3 regions of the Peribacillus sp. NPDC096622 genome follow, and region 3 is predicted to be linked to each of the others. Evidence: riboswitches for the same ligand, from Rfam matches in the RefSeq annotation. Region 3 holds a riboswitch; each other region holds the start of a gene.
What was found. Region 3 has a riboswitch for preQ1 ahead of queF (preQ(1) synthase). Riboswitches for the same ligand answer to the same signal wherever they lie in the genome.
Positions count from the first base shown of each region.

Region 1: another riboswitch for preQ1. It lies ahead of queC (7-cyano-7-deazaguanine synthase QueC); the one in region 3 lies ahead of queF (preQ(1) synthase).
Region 2: another riboswitch for preQ1. It lies ahead of ACIQYG_RS03070 (VUT family protein); the one in region 3 lies ahead of queF (preQ(1) synthase).

Region 1 is NZ_JBIWES010000001.1:644,934-650,030, reverse strand. It holds gene ACIQYG_RS03120 (methyl-accepting chemotaxis protein) at 321-2,000, opposite strand; PreQ1 riboswitch class I at 2,186-2,228, shown strand; gene queC (7-cyano-7-deazaguanine synthase QueC) at 2,284-2,949, shown strand; gene queD (6-carboxytetrahydropterin synthase QueD) at 2,949-3,419, shown strand; gene queE (7-carboxy-7-deazaguanine synthase QueE) at 3,412-4,140, shown strand; gene ACIQYG_RS03100 (DUF4260 domain-containing protein) at 4,186-4,533, opposite strand; gene ACIQYG_RS03095 (TetR/AcrR family transcriptional regulator) at 4,584-5,097, opposite strand, start outside.
Region 2 is NZ_JBIWES010000001.1:639,499-644,595, reverse strand. It holds gene ACIQYG_RS03090 (hypothetical protein) at 119-403, shown strand; gene ACIQYG_RS03085 (HD domain-containing protein) at 451-1,422, shown strand; gene ACIQYG_RS03080 (SRPBCC family protein) at 1,572-2,012, opposite strand; gene ACIQYG_RS03075 (SRPBCC family protein) at 2,055-2,531, opposite strand; PreQ1 riboswitch class I at 2,771-2,813, shown strand; gene ACIQYG_RS03070 (VUT family protein) at 2,864-3,406, shown strand; gene ACIQYG_RS03065 (hypothetical protein) at 3,428-3,577, shown strand; gene ACIQYG_RS03060 (PadR family transcriptional regulator) at 3,921-4,241, opposite strand; gene ACIQYG_RS03055 (alpha/beta hydrolase) at 4,552-5,097, shown strand, end outside.
Region 3 is NZ_JBIWES010000006.1:118,166-123,262, forward strand. It holds gene ACIQYG_RS13280 (YfmQ family protein) at 206-655, shown strand; gene ACIQYG_RS13285 (BA3454 family stress response protein) at 930-1,064, opposite strand; gene ACIQYG_RS13290 (DMT family transporter) at 1,312-2,169, opposite strand; PreQ1 riboswitch class I at 2,300-2,345, shown strand; gene queF (preQ(1) synthase) at 2,450-2,950, shown strand; gene ACIQYG_RS13300 (aspartate kinase) at 3,154-4,500, shown strand; gene ACIQYG_RS13305 (ABC transporter permease) at 4,658-5,097, opposite strand, start outside.

The sequences.
Region 1 (5,097 bases), on a different contig from region 3:
GTTTGATTCGAGAGAATGCATGCAATCGATATTTACTGAGCATATGGGCCCATGCATGGTGTTGAAAGGAAAGGTAAGGATTTGTTGGTATTGGAAGTATTCATTACTTTAGTTAAAATATTCCTTTAATTATATTCATTATACACTAAATATTCTGAAAACAAAGGAAAATTATCAATTCCAGCCGCTTTTAATAGATTTTCTTTTTAATGCTTCATTATTGTGTATAGTTATTTATTACCCGAATATACGAAAATGAAACAACCCTTTAGGAGAAAAAAAGCAATTTCCCGCATTCACGTATCGGGAAATTGCTAATGTCATAATTGGAACTTCTTAACCTGTTCAGTCAGCAATTCCGCCGAAGATGCAAGTTCACTGGCATGATTCGTGATTTCATCCATCGAAGAGCTGGATTGCTGGGCGGAGGCGGAGACTTGTTCGATTCCTGCCGCAGACTCTTCAGAAACGGCTGCGATATCTTCGATAGCCTGATTGATTTTTTTACTATTTGTGAAGATATAGTTCAATTCTTCTGTAATTTGCTGTATTTTCATTTCTACATTCCCGACAGAGTGATTGATTGTTTCAAAGGTTCGGCCAGTGAGCGTGATCTGTTTCGTGCCTTCATCAACTTGTGTATAACCATCTTCCAGGGAGTGGACGACTGTTTTTGAACGCGTTTGAATGGCGGAGACAATATTGGTGATATCCCCGACGGAGTGTGTGACCTCTTCAGCGAGTTTCCGCACTTCATCGGCGACGACGGCAAAGCCCTTGCCATGTTCACCAGCACGAGCGGCTTCTATGGCTGCATTCAGCGCCAATAGATTGGTTTGATTGGATATATCCTTGATGACCTGCACAAGCTGCGAAATTTGCTGTGATTGAGAATCGAGCCCTTTCACTTGCTCTACGGCACTTTTGACAATCACATCAATACTTTGCATCTGTTGGACCGAACTGCGCATTAAAGCGGTGCCCTCCTTGGTCAAGGAAAGGATTTCGGTTGAACTTTTAGCTACATCCACTCCTTCTAGGTGGGCCAAATCGATCCTGCCGGTGAAATCATCCATCATGCGAACCATTTCAGCTGCCCGGTTGGCTTGTGACTCCGAACCTTCGGAAAGTTCATACATTGTAGTCGCTATTTGCTTGCTGCCCTGCCGCACTTCATTTGCTGATTGAGTCAGCTCCTCGCTTTGGTTGGAAACGGATTGCGAAACAACGAGCATTTTTTCAATCGTATCACGAAGGTTTTGCTGCATTTGGTTGGCGGAGACCGTTAATTCGCCCAGTTCATCATATGACTTTTGCTCCAGGGGCTCATGATTCAGTTCTCCGTCAGCCACCATTTTCATCCTGTCCCTGATTTTAAGGAGAGGGGTGGTAATGAGGTTAGCAGTAACAAGCGCCAGCACAAGGCCGATAAGGACAGCCGCAATGGACATGATGATACTTGTCGTCTTGACCGATTTCCCGCTTTCGATTACGGTTTCACCTGAAGCGACAATCAATTCCTCGCGTTTTGAAGCAAGCTCCTTGAAACCCTCCATTACTTCATTGCTGATTGGCGCCACTTCATTTTTGAGTATTTCTTTAGCGCGTTCTTCATTTCCTTTTTCATATTGCGTAAATACCCGCTCTACAATCATCGTCCTCCAATCCACGCTTTTCTCGATCAATCCCTTTGCTTTATCAGAATCGCTTAAGGCTAGGAGTTCCTCCTGGATGACCTGGCTTTCTTCAGTATATTGTAAGAACCTTTCTTTATAACTCTCGTCGCCATATAAAATATAGGCTCGGGCGAATGCGGTTCTTTGTGCTAGATTATATAGCAGCTTTTCGTCTTGGATAAGAAGCGGAAGTTCCCTTTCGATGATACCCTGGGAATAAACCAGTGACTTGTTGCTGCTATAAATGTTGAATGCTCCTAAGATGACACATAAGGATATGATGAGTGAAAATGCCACCAATACCTTTGCTTTAATGCTTTTCAAATTAATGGACCCCTTTATCGATATTTTATTCACTCTTTTTTATCGGATATTCAATGGTATTTTTAAGCAATGAAAAGTTAACCAAATTTTCCATCAGGTCTAATGTTCACTTTATATAAACATCTTGATTTCTAATCATTTTCAAGTTACTATTGACTTGGAAAAATATAATATTCCGCGTTAAGGCGGAAGAGGTTCTAGCTACCCTCTCAAAAAAACTAAGGAGAAACAGTGCTCTATTCTTAGGGTGCTGTTTTTTTCCGTAAAAAGGAGTTTTATAGAAATGAAGAAGAAAGAAAAGGCAGTGGTTGTGTTTAGCGGAGGTCAGGACAGTACGACGTGCCTGTTCTGGGCATTGGAGAGATTTGAGGAAGTGGAAGCGGTGACGTTCGATTATAATCAGCGGCATAGCTTGGAAATCGAATGCGCTCAAAACATTGCAAAGGAATTGGGCGTGAACCATCATATCCTTGACATGTCGCTGCTGAACCAACTGGCACCGAATGCATTGACGAGAAGTGATATCGCAGTGGCGGACGGAGAAGAAGGGGAGCTGCCGTCGACGTTCGTACCAGGGAGGAATTTGCTGTTCCTTTCGTTTGCCGGAGTGCTGGCGAGTCAGATTGGCGCTAAACATATTGTCACCGGTGTCTGTGAAACGGATTTCAGCGGATATCCAGACTGCCGCGATGTATTCATTAAATCGTTGAATGTGACCTTGAACTTGTCCATGGACCAGTCATTCGTGATTGATACGCCGCTAATGTGGCTTAATAAAGAGGAAACATGGGAGCTTGCTGACCAGCTTGGCGCGTTCGACTTTGTCCGCGAAAAGACCCTGACTTGCTATAACGGAATCATCTCCGATGGCTGTGGAGATTGTCCGGCTTGTAATCTGCGGAAAAAAGGACTGGATGACTATGAAAGCAGACGGAAGGTGCTTTCATGATGTACGGTTTTACGATAGTGGATAAACTCCAAAAAATAGATGAAGATATTCAGCGCAGCCAATTGAAGTATACAAACAAGAGGGTCCTCGTGAGTAAGGAATTCACCTTTGACGCGGCGCACCATCTGCATGACTATGAAGGGAAATGCAAGAACCTCCATGGCCACACGTATAAGGTCATTTTCGGATTGAGCGGGTATACAGATTCACGCGGGTTGATGATAGATTTTGGGGACATCAAGGATATATGGAAAAATGAAATCGAAATTCACCTGGATCACCGTTATTTGAATGAAACCCTGCCGCTCATGAATACAACAGCTGAAAATATGGTTGTCTGGATTTATGAAAAAATGGCCGAAGCCCTTTCATTAAAAGAATATGAGGGTGCTAGAGTCGAATTCGTTCGACTGTACGAAACGCCGACAAGCTATGCCGAAGCCAGACGGGAGTGGATGGAAAGTGAGTAAACTCCCGGTTATGGAAATCTTCGGTCCGACCATCCAAGGAGAGGGAATGGTCATTGGTCAAAAAACGATGTTCGTTCGGACGGCCGGCTGCGATTATTCGTGTTCCTGGTGTGATTCCGCATTTACTTGGGATGGCACCGGTAAGGAAGATACCGTCCAGATGACTGCCGAAGAAATATGGGATGAGCTGAAGCGAATTGGGGGTTCCGGTTTTTCCTTCGTGACGATATCGGGCGGAAACCCGGCTCTGCTGAAAAACCTAAACGGCTTGATAGCGATCTTACATGAAAATAAAATGAAAATAGGTGTCGAAACACAAGGGAGCCGATGGCAGGATTGGCTTCTTGATATTGATGAACTGACTATTTCACCTAAGCCGCCGAGCTCTGGAATGAACACGGACTTTACGGTGCTTGACCAAATCATCTCGAACCTTGGCGATCGAAATCCTGAATACCATGTCTCATTGAAGATTGTCGTCTTTAACGAGGAAGACTATCAATATGCCAAACATGTACATGGGCGTTACCCGGATATTCCTTTTTATCTGCAGGTCGGCAATGACGACAGCAGGACGGCGGATGATCGTCAACTGATCAGCGGCCTATTGAAGAAGTACGAAGAGTTAATTGATAAAGTGATAGCAGATGATGAATTGAATGATGTGAAAGTCCTGCCCCAGCTGCATACCTATGTATGGGGTAACAAGCGGGGCGTGTAAAGTAAAGGCAGTGTGATGTTTAAATCACACTGCCTTTTAAGTTTATTACAACCTTTGCATGTGTGTAGCTTTGAAGGATGATGTGTATTTAAGGCCATATCCAAATAAGCGGTCCATTCCTATATGCGCGGTCCATATTAAACCAATCATCATCATTGCATCCAACTTTAGAAAAATGGCTAACAAAATCATGAAGATGGACAGGAAATAAGTATGGAATAAGTTATAAACCTTTGCTCCAATCCGATCATTGATCAGATAGGCCAGCATGGAAACATCAGGAGATAAAATCAACAAAAGGAAAATCCACCAGCTGAATTCATATAACGAATAGATGTAAAGCACCGCTAAAAGTGCCATAAGTCCTTCAATATGAAGGAATTTCTTCACCATTTTAAAACCTCCAAAGTTTAATTGGCCATTGGTCAATAATATTTAAAAAATTATATGATATTCTTGGTGATATTTTTTACATGAAAATAAGCTAAACCTTTTACATCTTGATAAGATAGTTCAGAATTAATATAAAAAGTTATGAATCCGTGAAGAGAAAGAAAAATCGACCAAATGGATGCAGGATTCAGTTTGTTGTCAGTTAGGTCCGTCAGGGACTGGATTAGCTTTTCGTATGTTTTATTAGAATCGAATTGAAGTAACTGCTGAATTTCTTTTTCCTTCGATAAGAACATGATGGAATAATGATTCTGTTGGGTTAAACCGAACTCCAGGAAGCACAATAAAATCTTTTCCATTTTTACAGGAGGGTCATTTTCCGACATGATGATATCATCGATTAAATTATTTAAAACGGAAAAATCCGTTTTCACCAAACTATAAAATATTTCCGCCTTATTTTTAAAATGATAATAAATGGCTCCATGGCTGCAATCCAACGATTTAGCCAATTGCCTCATTGAGACATTCGAATACCCTAACGTTGCAAAAAGGTTTCTAGCT
Region 2 (5,097 bases), on a different contig from region 3:
AATGTCCTGTAATAGAAAAAGGGAACCAACCATATATACGCTTGATTTATTTTTATACCACCAATGCCCTGATATGGTATTATAAGGGTATTGGTGAAGCGTTGGAGGGAATCGATAAATGAAAAAGAAATTCGGTATTTTGGCATCAATTTTCATAGTCTTGACCGGCTATTTTTTATTAACTAAACCGTATAAAGATAAAACAAAACCTGTGGAAGACTTTATAAAAGTGAATCCACGAGATCAGGTAATAATAAATGAAATGATAATCATAGAGGGCATTGATGAGGTCAATCCAGGTGATATCGATTTGAATGATGAAGAGGAAATAAAAAAATTGGCAAAAAAGCAATATGAGGAAAATGAAAAGGGGGAAATAATTTTTACAAAAGAAAATCAGTGAAATTACCTACCTGTAATGAGTAAACTAATGGGGGGAGCCGGCAGTTATTGATAGTTTTGGATAGTATCTATGGGAAACACATTGTAGAGGGAGTTCTTGAAGAGCTGATAGTAAGCAAACCTGTCCAAAGGTTGAAGGGGATACATCAAGGCGGGGCAAGTTATTTAGTTAATGAGAAGTGGGATGTCACACGATTTGACCATTCAATTGGTGTGATGCTTTTAATAAAAGCGCTTGGGGGTTCATTAGAGGAACAAATCGCTGGCTTGCTGCATGACATATCCCACACTGCATTTTCACATGTTATTGATTTCGTTCTGGATTGTAAGGATGAAGATTATCATGAAAAGATATATGATCAAGTCATTATGGAATCCGAAATCCCATTTATACTGAAGGAATATGGATATGATTGTAACGTCATTTTTCAATCAAAATGGGAATTGCTTGAACAGCCAGCACCTGAGTTATGTGCTGATCGGGTAGATTATACTCTCAGGGATATGTATCAATATGGACATATCACACTGGAATCCGTTCATGAATTTCTAAACCATGTAATTAATATAAATGGAAGGATGTATCTGGATAATATTGAATCGGCGGAATGGTTTGTGAAAACGTATTACAGCGAAGTTATTGATTTTTTCATGAATCCACTAAATATATATGGCTATGATGTCTTGGCAAAGACCTTAAAATTGGCTTTAACTAAAAAACTGATCAGCCTTGATGACCTACTCGGTACAGATGAAGAAGTCATGTCCTTGTTAAGCTCCACTGAAGACCATGAAGTGCAAAACCTGGTAAAACGGATCCATGGTAACGTAAAGGTGAAAGAAGATCAAATGGAATACGATATACATCTTAAAAATAAAATGCGCCTGATGGATCCTTCCGTCATTCAAGGAACCCAATCAGTAAGAGCATCCAGTTTATCTGAAAAAGTCAAGAAAATGGGAATTGAAGCCTATAAAAAAGCTTCGAAGGGCATATATCTAAAAGTGATTTCCGATTGAATTTCATGTCAAAGATTCATCGAAAGATCTAAGTCTCCTCCAGTATAAAAATTTAGTTGATTTTTATAGACAATCGGCATCTAGAAGGCGATTGATTAACGGGTGCCTTATCAAAAGGACACAAAATCCGAACCAGCACCCTTTAATAATTAAAAAACTAATGATGCTCTCAAAGTAGTAACACCATTTTCTAAATAACCCTTTAAACAGGTTAATGTATATACCCAACCTTCTTTTTGTCCGATCATTTTGTTAATTATTTCAGGGTCGTCTTCACTCAATCCAGATTCGTTTACTTCAATGATTGTACTCGTTTTATCCAACTCTTTTAGTGTAATTGTAACGACCGTTTCTTGATCATTTCCGCCCCACGTAAACACGATTTTCCTATTTTCCTCTACTTCCAATACATGAATGACCACTTCAGCATCGTATTCGTTATATCTCAATGTTGGCGTCCGGCCTTGTTCCCATCTTTCCGAACTCGATGAGAACCAGAAATTCCCGATTTTTTCAGGATTCACAATGGCTTCAAACACTTCACTCGTTGGCTTGACGATCTTGAATTTCGTGATTATTTGGGTATCCATACTAACTCAACTCTCTTTCAATGTGTTTTTTATAGTTTCCGTTTAATTATCCCAGTCTACTGATATGGGCGGCAGGGTCCGTCCCGTTTCAAACAAGCTCTTCAAGTTACTTAGAATGGCTGGCCATCCATTATTCAAGCCTTCAAAGGTATTGTCATCGTTTACGAAATCTGTCTCCAAAAGCTCCTCATGCCTAAGCGTTAACTTCACAGTTGAATCGTCCATTTTCTGTAATTCAAAAGTGACCCGTGTAGGCTGCTCGCGAGGTGTTTCGTCTCCTGCCATGATCCATGTAAACGAGAGGAGGTGCAGCGGCTCGCATTTAAGTACATTCCCATGATCAGTAATCCGCCCATCTTCCAGCAAATATTTAACGGCTGACCCTTCCTGCCAGTCAGACTGTACTTGCAATCCGAAGTGGTATTTCTTCGTGACTTCACCACTCGTCAAGGCTTCCCAAAGCTTCCCTGGTGTGGTTGCGATATAAATAGGATAGACAAATGTAGTTTTTTTCATCATTCTTTTTCCCCCTCGCCAAATAAGGTACATGACTCTATCTTTGATTTTCGGCTTTCATATACAGCCGGTCAAGCAGTTTTATGCGACAGAAATCGGCAAAAGGGGGGACAGGGCCATTGAAGTAAATGGCTAAATCAATAGGTATCCGCGCATACATACTAAAATCGACGGTATGGAAACTTCTTGATTTCCAATCGCTTTCAAGCTACGATGAATAAGGAAAATGATAATCCGCCCGGGCGGAAGAGGTTCTAGCTACCCTCTCAAAAAAACTAAGGAGAACAGGGCTCTTTCTTAGGGTGCTGTTTTTTCTGTATAAGGAGAATTAAGAAATGTTAAGAATTTTATTGTATTTAGTATCCATCATCACGGCGAATGTGGTTACAGCAGCTTTTGCGCCATTACATTTTGGCATGTTCATCATCCCGATGGGTACACTGCTCATCGGGGGAACCTTCATCTTCCGAGATCTGGTCCAGAATAAATTCGGCCGCGCGAAGACCTATATATGCATCGTCACTGCACTTATTTTATCTGCATGTGTATCATTTTTATTAGGGGATACGTTACTGATTGTGTTTGCTTCCGCATTATCCTTCGTGGTCGCAGAAACAGCGGATACGGAAATTTATACCCGTTTAAAGCTCCCTATGAGTTGGAGGGTGTTTTACAGCGGGATCGTTGGAGGATTTTTCGATTCGGTGATATTTGTCGTGGTTGGCCTAAGTCCTCTGGGTGCCAATATATTGCCATGGGAAGCAGTACCCGCTGCGGTCATCGGCCAAATCATCGTTAAAACTATCATTCAGTCCATTGGTGCCGTATTGTTGGGAAGAATCAACGTAGAACTGGAGAAACGTTTAGTCTCCAGTTAAATGCCAGGAGGGATGCACTCGATGGATGGAACCAAAAAAGAAGAAGATAAATGCTATTGCCTCGAGGCCTTTCGTGAAAAATATGGCCCGCATGTTCAAGGGGAATGCATGAAGCTCTCCTGCGCCAATTATCGCAAGCATAAAGGAATAGACAAAAAAGGACCAAATTAGGTCCTTTTTTTGCTTGATTGAAGTAATTCACTTGTTAACCTGCGAATTAACGAGTGTAGCGCGAATTCATGAGTGCCGTACGAATTCACGAGTAAAAGTGCAAAACTCACGAGTAAACGGTGCAAATTCACGAGTAAAAGTGCAAAACTCACGAGTAAACAGCCCAAATTCACGAGTGAAAGTGTAAAACTCACGAGTAAACAGTGTCGAAATCATGATTGCAGTACGAATTTTACGTTTAAACAGTGCGAAATTAAGTGTGCAGCACGCTTTTACGAGTAAAACAGCAAAAAAGCTTCCTGCGCCGTTCCATTAATGGGTGCAGGAAGCTTTTTTATTTGGTTTAGAATTGCTCTGCGCTTTTCCGAACTAACTTTTCCAGGAAGAAAAAGCATTCGCGTTTCCGCTCAAGTTCGGTTTGGCCATTTTCGGTGACATGATAATATTTCCTGCGGCCTGATTCGGACTCTTTCCAATGGCCTTTTATGAATTCTTTACTTTCTAATCGTTTAAGGGCGGGGTAGAGGGTGCCTTCGCCTATTTCATATTTGCCCATGCTCATTTGCTTCAAGATCTTCGTGATTTCATAGCCGTATAGGTTTTTTTGTGAAAGAAGTGAGAGCAAAAGGAGGTCAATGCTTCCCTTCATTAATTCTTTATCCAAATAAAATCTCCTCCTTTTCATTTTTAAAGTGTAATACGTTGTACATCGTATCACAAGGTGCATTTTACTTTTCTTTAAAAAAATGGTTAAATGACGATTGCTAAATTAATTTAATCATAGTAAAATGTGCTTCGGAACGGATGAGTTGTGAAGAGTGTGGTAAGTATACTATATACATGATTTAATTGTTTTAATGAAAATTCGGAATAGGATAGAAGAATCCCTACTCAAGGGGTATTAATTGATTTTTTTTCGAAAATCATTTAGATTCTATTTATCATCAAGAGCAAAGAAAGAAGGTCCTAGATAGATGAAAGTGAAAGCACCTGAGTCATTCACATTTATAGGTGGAAAGAGAGCAGTTCTTCTGCTTCACGGGTTTACCGGAAGTACAGGAGATATGAAGAAATTAGGGAAATACTTGAATGATCTCGACTATACTTGCCACGGACCTCTTTATAGAGGGCACGGAGTATCAGCAGAGGAACTTGCTAAAACAGGTCCAAAGGAATGGTGGGAAGATGTAGTTAATGGCTATAATTTCCTTAAAGAAGAAGGTTATAAGGAAATTGCAGTTGTAGGAATTTCTTTAGGAGGAGTTTTCTCATTAAAAGTGGGAATTGAATTGCCTGTAAAAGGTGTAGTTTCAATGTGTGCTCCGACGCAAGGAAAAAGTATCGATCGGCAAAAGAACCGCTTGCTCAATTATGCACAGGCTTATAAGAAGTTTGAGGGCAAAGATGCAGATCAAATTGCTGCAGAAGTGAAGCTGCTTGAAGAAGAGCCTATGCCTCAACTAAAAGATGTGTTGAACATTATAAATGAGACAGGTGAAAATTTAGATTTAATCACATCA
Region 3 (5,097 bases):
ATATTGTTTAGTATAACCATTTCATGAAATTATATTTATAATCGGGAAATTCTCACTTTAGAAGCGTGCCCGTGCATTTAAGTGCAATGTTCTACTAAAGTCTAAACGTTAATAGAACGGACACATCTTCTAAGAAAAACTGTCAGCCCTTTTGATATAATGAGCCATGTAAGAATTAATTTATAAATGTAGCGGAGATGATGAATTGACATTGCCGGTTTTGATTTTGACAATTATCTTAAGTTTGTTAAAAATATTGGTTTCCTGTCTTCCAACAGATGCAGTTAATTGGATTATCAGCAAATTTAAAATACACTCAGAAATTATTGATGGGAATGCAATCGTAACCTTTGACGGGAAACATTTGGAAGGTGAAGAAAAAATTCAAGTTATTAATTATTTTAATAACGCTAGATTTTTGAAGAAAAATCATATATTCCCAGGGAACGAGCAATTGTTTTTACATCCAGAGAACAGTGGGACTCCATTAGTCATTGATACTAAAAGAGGCAAAAAGGATGTTAGGTTATTAATTTTTATTTACAACGATCGCGTGGATGTAGTTAAACTGTACAAGAAGAAGGTCATTTCTTATAGTCTGTTTTCCGATAGCCTCCAAGAACGTACCATGCCATTAATAAGAAATTTAGTTTAAAAGAACATTAAAAAGACGGTCCATAAAAAGACCGTCTTTTTTTATAAGTCTTTTAATATATAATCCCATTTCAATTAGATATTTTTTTCATTATAAAAATTCTAGTATACAAACTGACATCTTAATTTTAGTGTCTTTTGAAAAAAACAATTAAAAATGTTTTTTAAGTAGGAGGGAATTGCTGCAAGAGGGTCTTTAATAGTGCATATGAAAAGTATTTTGGATAGTATTTAAGGTAATAAAAAAGCAGGTATCTATTACGATGCCTGCTTTTTTATGCTTTCCATTGTTTTTCAACTTGATGAAGGGCTTGTTGTAAAATTACTTCATGATCAGTACCCGGTTTAGTAAGGACGTTAGTTTGATAAGATTTTCCTTGGAAATCAACTGTTACTGTAACTTTTACCATTATGCATCTTTCCTTTCCTAATTCAGAATTAAATGAGGGGTTGTACCTATTTCTTTTATACCCATGGCAGAAGGATAATCAAACATTTCAAAAGCAGTAAAATTTGAAAGAATTAATATTCAAAATTATCTGATATTTTCAGGGAGGTGTCAACACTTTTTTTTTGACCTACCCTATTTTCCGGTTAAACAAAAAACGACCTGGCTTGTATACTGACAGCCAGGTTGTTTTATTAAACGAACTATATTCATATTTTAGTTAAAATAATACCGATTAATGCTGCAAGGACACCGGCAATTTGATAGGTTTTTAGTTTTTCCTTGAATATATAACATCCAGCGAATACGACAACCAAACAGTTCAGGCTGACGACAGGGAAAATGATGCTTGCGATCCCGGTGTTCAACGCAAAGAAATAACATCCATAGCCTATCATGCTTAAAAACCCTACTAAGGAACCGATTTTGACTTCCGTTAGCTTTATTTTTTCTTTTTTAAAGGCTAGAGCCGAAAGAAGATAAAGCATTCCGCCTCCATACATTGATACAAGGATATCAAGGGAGTTTAAATGAAGACGTGTTGATGTCGTCATAAGAATGCCGAGCACACCAAAAGATAAGATGGAGAGTAATGTGTGCATCATCCAAGGGACATATTGATGATTACCTTTTGCGTTAGGTGTATATTGGATGACTAATGTAGCGATAAACATGCAGACGATTCCACTCCACTGCAAGGAAGAAATATGTTCGTGGAAAATTAAAGCTGCACAGAGAATGGGGAATATTGCATTCGCTGCGATTAATGGAGATGTCAAGCTTGCCGGCCCTTTTTCAAAGGCGCTTGCCATCTGGATGTTACCATTAGCGTTCAGTACCCCAATAGCTGCCCCAAGCATGATGGATAGCCAGTTCAGCTGCAAACCTTCCGTGAATACTCCATAAAAAATGGACAAAATAAAAGCTGAAAAATAAAAGAAAAATTGGATATGTATCTTGGAATAGCCTTTTCCGCTGCTCCATTTAAAAATGCTGTTATTGATTCCGAAACATAAACTCGTGATGAGTGCTGCAAAAATCCACATTGACTTAATCTCTTCCTTCATGTAGGATAAACTTCTTCTACATTTTAAGCTGAATGCCTTCAGGAATCAAACCAAATTTAAAATGTATGATTGACAGATTAGATTTTTTTTTCTATATTAACTATGACAATTTTAAAATATTTCCCGATAAACGGGAGAGGTTCATAGCATCACCCTCTTAAAAAAACTATGGCTTTGATATTTTTCGCGAATCAACCATATCTTTGAGGAGATATGGTTTTTGTTATATAGAGGCCCATTTTATGAATCTCCCTGAAACGTGGGATTAGGAGGACTTTTCATGTCTGGAAGAAAAGAAGAAGAATTAAAAAAAGATATTACACTGCTTGGGAATCAAGGAACAAAATATACATTCGATTATGCTCCTGAAATCCTTGAGTCATTCGATAACAAGCATCCGAACCGGGATTACTTCGTCAAATTCAATTGCCCGGAATTCACTAGCTTATGTCCGATCACGGGCCAGCCGGACTTTGCTACCATTTACATCAGCTATATTCCCAGTGTGAAAATGGTGGAAAGCAAGTCTTTGAAACTTTATTTATTCAGCTTCCGCAATCATGGTGATTTCCATGAAGATTGCATGAACATCATCATGAATGATTTAATCGAATTGATGGATCCTAAATATATTGAAGTCTGGGGCAAGTTTACACCTAGGGGCGGAATTTCCATCGACCCTTACACGAATTATGGGAAACCAGGTACGAAGTATGAGGAAATGGCGAATTACCGCTTGATGAATCATGACTTATACCCGGAAACCGTGGATAATCGCTAAAGAATGGGAGAGACAATCGGCATATGCCCGTTGTCTTTTTTTAATTTTTAGCTAATCTCGATCAGTGGTTCTGTTGTTTTGTCTTTTTTAAAAAGACAAATGTCCTCCTATAATGGAATTTTCACTTGATTGTTTCGAGAAAAAGCGTAATAATAGGGAGAGTTAATTTTGACAGAATATTTACGAAAATAGGGGATGTCGAGATGAAAGTTGCAAAGTTTGGTGGAAGTTCACTTGCGTCAGGTGAACAGTTGAGGAAGGTATTCGAAATTGTTGTTTCTGATCCGGAGAGGAAGATTGTGGTCGTTTCGGCTCCGGGAAAACGCAATTCCGATGATATAAAGGTGACGGATTTATTGATTGAAGCTGCGGAACAGCAGCTGCGCGGGGATAACGGTGAGCATTTGATAGAAGATGTCGTATCCCGCTATGCGAGCATTGCTGAAGAGTTGGATATATCCGAGAGTGTCATCACAGGGATTCATGAAAATTTAATGGCACTGCTGCATGCAGACCAAACTAACCCGAAGCGCTATGTGGATGCCTTGAAGGCCAGTGGCGAGGATAATAATGCGAAGCTGGTCGCAGGTTATTTCCAAAGCCTTGGAGTAGAGGCACAGTATATAAATCCAAAGAAGGCCGGCTTGATCGTAACGGATGAAGGTGGATTTACCAAGGTGCTGCCAGAGTCTTATGATCGGTTATATGCTCTGCGAGATGAGCCGGGAATCGTTGTATTCCCAGGGTTCTTCGGATATACGTTAGATGGTGATGTGTTAACCTTCTCGAGAAGCGGTTCCGATATTACGGGTTCGATTCTTGCGAATGGGGTCAAAGCTGATTTGTATGAGAACTTTACGGACGTGGATGCCGTTTATGCGGTGAATCCAAATGTGGTTTCCAATCCGAAGGGAATCCGGGAACTAACCTATCGTGAGATGCGTGAGCTTTCTTATGCAGGTTTCTCGGTATTTCATGATGAGGCGCTGATTCCTGCATTCCGTGCGGGAATACCTGTCCATATCCAGAATACGAACAATCCGGCGGCACAAGGGACTCGCATTGTGAATACACGGGATAATACGAACGGGCCGGTTATTGGGATTGCAAGTGATAAAGGATTTTGCAGTATTTACATTAGCAAATATTTGATGAACCGGGAAGTTGGTTTTGGCCGGAAACTGCTGCACATCCTCGAAGATTATGGAGTTTCATATGAGCATATTCCATCAGGCATCGATGATGTGACGCTTATTCTAAGGCAAGACCAGATGAAAGGGGATGCCGAGAAGAAAATCATTTCCCGAATCAAGAAAGAGCTTCATGCCGATGAAGTGAATGTGGAGCATGATCTTGCCTTGATCATGGTTGTAGGGGAAGGAATGCGCCATAATGTCGGTACAACGGCAAGAGCGTCAAAAGCCTTGGCCGAAGCAAAGGTGAATATTGAGATGATCAACCAAGGCTCTTCGGAGGTAAGCATGATGTTCGGTGTGAAAGGGCACAACGAAGAGACGGCAATTCAGGCATTATATCACGAGTTCTTTTAAGTATGAGCGTTTAGGGGCCTCCTTGAAAAGGGAGGTTTTTTGGTTATGGATTTTCCCGCCATTAACATGTGTTTTCCATGATTGTGGGAAACGGTGGATTTTCATGGAGTTAAATTGGAGTGAATAAAAGACGCGCCGAGGGTTCAGCGCGTCAGGTTCAGTTCAGTACCCATTTGTCCTTTAAGAATAATATCCTTGAGACAGCAAAGAAGAGGATGATCGAGACGATGAGGGAGCTGGCTGTAAGGAAGATATTCTGGATATCGATCACACCATAAATCAATTCTTTAAAGAGTGCGAAGATGTTGAAAATCGGCAGCAGGAAGTGCTTGTTTGTTAACTCATGTAAACCTGTGCCTCCTAAGAACAATGCCGGCAAAATGACGAGCATGGTAATGGGCGATAAATAGTTTTGTGATTCCTTTACAGTTTTCGAAATGATGCTTGCGGACATTTGCAATGCACCCATGAACATCGAAAATAACACGGTGACCGATAAAGCGATCGGCAGGATCAGCCATAGATCGTTACCGAAATTAAACCCTTTTCTTAGCTCTTCCGTTAAAAAGATGAGTTCCAAGGTGACCACAAGGATGG